Regions from separate parts of the Dorea chungnamensis genome, predicted to be linked through region 1. Evidence: a T-box and tRNA genes for the amino acid it is inferred to sense, from the RefSeq annotation. Region 1 holds a T-box; the other holds one or more tRNA genes.
What was found. A T-box is a leader RNA that pairs with one kind of tRNA and senses whether it is charged. The one in region 1 lies ahead of ABE613_RS03655 (valine--tRNA ligase), so its partner is inferred to be a tRNA-Val.
Positions count from the first base shown of each region.

Region 1 (2,201 bases):
CGCTCTGGTACAAACTTCAGGTCACCGTTCTTTACAGCTTCGATAGCTGGTTTTGCCAACTCTTCCATTCTTACGAACCACTGCTGTTTTACCATTGGCTCAACGGTTGTGTGACATCTGTCGTGAGTTCCTACATTATGAGAATGTGGAACAACCTTTACCAGATATCCCTGCTCTTCCAGATCTTTTACCATAGCTTTTCTTGCCTCATAACGATCCATTCCGGCATACTTGCCGCCTTTTTCGTTAATTGTAGCATCATCATTCAGAACATTGATCTCTTCCAGATTGTGGCGTTTTCCAACTTCAAAGTCGTTCGGGTCGTGTGCCGGTGTAATCTTAACTGCACCTGTTCCGAATTCTTTATCAACATAATAATCCGCAACGATTGGAATCTCACGATTCACCAGCGGAAGTATGGCTTTCTTGCCAACGATATCTTTATATCTCTCATCATCCGGATGTACTGCGATCGCAGTATCACCAAGCATGGTCTCAGGACGTGTAGTAGCAATCTCCAGGAAATCATCGGTACCAACGATTGGGTACTTAATATGCCAGAAGAATCCATCCTGTTCTTCATGTTCCACTTCCGCATCAGAAAGGGAGGTCTTACATACTGGACACCAGTTGATGATTCTGGATCCTCTGTAGATATATCCTTCTTCATATAACTTAATAAATACTTCTTCTACCGCCTTGGAACATCCTTCGTCCATCGTGAAACGCTCTCTGTCCCAATCACAGGAGACACCCAGCTTCTTCAGCTGTCCTTCGATGGTTCCTGCGTATTCTTCCTTCCACTGCCAGGTTCTCTCCAAGAACTTCTCACGTCCCAGTTCTTTCTTATCAATACCTTCTTCTTTCAACTGGTTCGTTACCTTAACCTCTGTAGAGATTGCGGCATGGTCAGTTCCCGGCACCCACAATGTGTTGTAGCCCTGCATTCTCTTATAACGAATCAGGATATCCTGTAAAGTATTGTCGAGCGCATGGCCCATGTGCAGCTTACCGGTGATATTCGGCGGCGGCATAACAGTTGTAAATGGTTTACGGCTTCTGTCTACTTCAGCGTGAAAATACTTGTTCTCACACCATTTTTCATACAATTTTGGCTCAATCTCTTTCGGATTGTAAGTCGTCTCAAGCTTCTGGCTCATAATTTCCTCCTCACCTCATAAATAAGTTCACATTATTTTCACATTTAAGGGCGAAAAAAAACGCCCTCTACAAAACGTAAAGGGCGACTGTCATCGCGGTACCACCTTTATTTATATAGTAGAAATACCTTCTATATATCTCATCATATTCTATAACGGGAACGACTCCGGGATGGCCTAATATTCTACCTGATCCTCACTTGATCCTGTGATCACTCTCACGAATATCCGCGGTCATTGTCGCAATAGTTCAGCCATCCGGCTCCAAAGCTACCTTCTGCATCCTACTTCCTTAAGCGCCTCTCAACCAGTGGGCTGCTCTCTCTGTCAGGGCAATCATGCATACTCCTCTTTTTCAATGCCTTTATATCTTAAATTGAACTAATGACTATCATAGCCATCAAAGTAACGTTTGTCAAGAAGTTTAAAAAATTTTCAGAAATCCTTAAGAGTGTCGGAACCCTCTTAATTGTTACTTAAGCTTCGCTCCATCCGCAAAAGCATTGCCAACTTTTACTCCCAGAACATGGTACGCATTATTAAATGGGTCAAAGGTAATCGGTGCAACTTTGTCTACATCTACTTTCCCGTCTGTCATCACAGATTCATCCACACTCACATTGATGATTTCCCCAACCATACGGCAAGTTTCCGGATCATAGCTTTTAAGCTTACACTCCAGGCAAACAGCCAGTTCATTAATAATCGGCGCATCCACTCGTTCACTTTTTTCAACGGTAAACCCTGCTTTTTCCATCTTATTTGCCACTTGATTGCCAGATTCAATTCCAACATAATCACATTCCACAACATGGGCAGCATCTGCCATACTTACGGTAAATGCCTGTCGAGACAAGATATTCTTAACCGTTTTATGTCCCACTGATAAACACATCGATATCTCATTCGATTCACTGATACCTCCCCACGCCGCATTCATCGCATCCGGAACACCATTTTCATCGTAACTTGCGATAATCAGCACCGGCTGCGGATAAGTTAAAGGTTTCGCTCCAAAATCTTTTCTTGCCATTTGATTTC
Region 1 is NZ_JBDOHT010000003.1:88,723-90,923, reverse strand. Features, by position in the region: gene ABE613_RS03655 (valine--tRNA ligase) at 1-1,160, opposite strand, end outside; T-box leader at 1,237-1,528, opposite strand; gene ABE613_RS03650 (flavin reductase family protein) at 1,633-2,193, opposite strand.

Region 2 (2,201 bases), on a different contig from region 1:
ATCAATATTTCCAATCACATATAAGTTATCCTCAATGAGCTTTCCTACATGTTCTAACAATTTGATACTAGAGATACCTTTATATTGGGGATCAGTATCTGGAAAATGCCTGCCAATATCTCCCAATGCAGCAGCTCCTAACAACGCATCCATAATCGCATGCAGAAGCACATCCGCATCTGAATGTCCCAAAAGACCTTTTTCGTATGAAATCTTAACTCCACCTAATATCAGATCCCTGTCTTCTACCAATTTATGAACATCATATCCCATTCCAACTCTCATCTATGATTCCTCTTTTTCTTCTATTTTTTCAACTTCTTCTTTTACCACTTCTTGATCAGAATCTACTTTATCGTCTTCCTCTATATTCGACTCTTCATAGTCCGTATATTCCTTTTTAATATATTTCTTCACTCCCAAAATGCACCATGTTGCTCCTAGAATCAGGAATGCAAGTCCTATGAGTAAAAAAACAATAAAATTTTCCGGCTTATTTAAAACAGAATCACGAACCAGGCTATATCCAAGATAGACCAGATATGCCCCTGCAAGAATTCGAATCGTTAATCTTCCTTTCGTCATTATCGTACTCCTCCTCAATAATAGCGTAGTCTATATTTTTAATATTATAAATGATTTCTTATTTTTTGTATAGTGGAGACACAAAAATAAAACCCTATCTCTTCTATTCATATTCAAAAAAAGAGAGAACATTCAACGTCTCCCTTTTTACAAGTAGCGGGAACTGGATTTGAACCAGCGACACCACGGGTATGAACCGTGTGCTCTAGCCAACTGAGCTATCCCGCCATATTAAATTAACACAACTCTTCTTGAGTTGAATGGGACCAATAGGGCTCGAACCTATGACCCTCTGCTTGTAAGGCAGATGCTCTCCCAGCTGAGCTATGATCCCATATTGGTTTGCAAGTTCTTATCTCTCGAACCGACTTCGTTAGTATACCATTAACTCTCACCAATTGTCAACAGTTTTTTTAATTTTTTTGCAAATTCCGAAAATATTTTTTATAATCCCCGAAAATACGCTATTTCATGCTCGTAAATAAAATTCTCCTTTCAAAAAGGGACAGGGATATTTTAATTTGGGACGGAGGAAATTGAAAAAACCCCCGTCCCCATATACAATTTACACAATTCCCTGAGCTGTCATAGCATCTACTACTTTTTCGAATCCGGCAATGTTTGCTCCGGCAACGTAGTTGCCGTCCATGCCGTAACGTTTTGCAGCATCGTCAATGTTATGGCAGATATTTACCATGATGGATTTCAGTTTTGCATCTACTTCGTCGAATGACCAGCTTAAGCGTTCGCTGTTCTGGGACATCTCGAGTGCGGATGTTGCAACACCACCAGCGTTAGCAGCCTTTCCAGGTGCGAAGATGACTCCGTTTTCCTGCAGATACTGTGTTGCTTCCAAAGTGGTAGGCATATTCGCACCTTCGCATACTGCTACACATCCGTTTGCTACTAACTGTTTTGCATCTTCTAAGTGAAGTTCGTTCTGTGTTGCACATGGAAGAGCAAGGTCTACTTTTACAGACCATACGCCGCGTCCTTCATGATATTCTGAATTTGGACGATATTTCTTGTATTCTGTTAATCTTGCGCGATTTACTTCCTTGATTTCCTTCAATGCGTCTACATCAATTCCTTCTGGATCATATACCCATCCGTTAGAATCGCTGACTGTTACGACCTTAGCACCTAACTGCTGTGCTTTCTGTGTTGCGTAGATTGCAACATTTCCGGAACCGGATACAGCAACTGTCATGCCTTTGATGTCTTTTCCATTAATCTTAAGAAGTTCCTCTGTCAGATACAGAAGACCATAACCTGTAGCCTCTGTTCTTGCAAGAGAACCGCCATAGCTTAATCCTTTACCTGTAAGCACACCTTCATAAGTTCCCCGGATTCTCTTATATTGTCCGAACATGTAGCCGATCTCTCTTGCACCTGTTCCGATATCACCTGCCGGAACGTCTGTATCAGCACCGATGTATTTGCAAAGTTCTGTCATAAAGCTCTGGCAGAATGCCATTACTTCTCTGTCTGATTTACCCTTTGGATCAAAATCAGAACCACCTTTACCTCCGCCGATCGGAAGGCCTGTCAGTGAATTCTTGAAGATCTGTTCAAAACCAAGGAATTTGATAATTCCAAGATTAACAGATGGATGA
Region 2 is NZ_JBDOHT010000006.1:182,940-185,140, reverse strand. Features, by position in the region: gene ispF (2-C-methyl-D-erythritol 2,4-cyclodiphosphate synthase) at 1-285, opposite strand, end outside; gene ABE613_RS07475 (DUF2892 domain-containing protein) at 286-585, opposite strand; tRNA gene ABE613_RS07470 (tRNA-Met) at 740-813, opposite strand; tRNA gene ABE613_RS07465 (tRNA-Val) at 847-919, opposite strand; gene gdhA (NADP-specific glutamate dehydrogenase) at 1,151-2,201, opposite strand, start outside.
Region 2: it has a tRNA-Val gene. The T-box ahead of ABE613_RS03655 (valine--tRNA ligase) is inferred to sense a tRNA for this amino acid. The anticodon was not compared.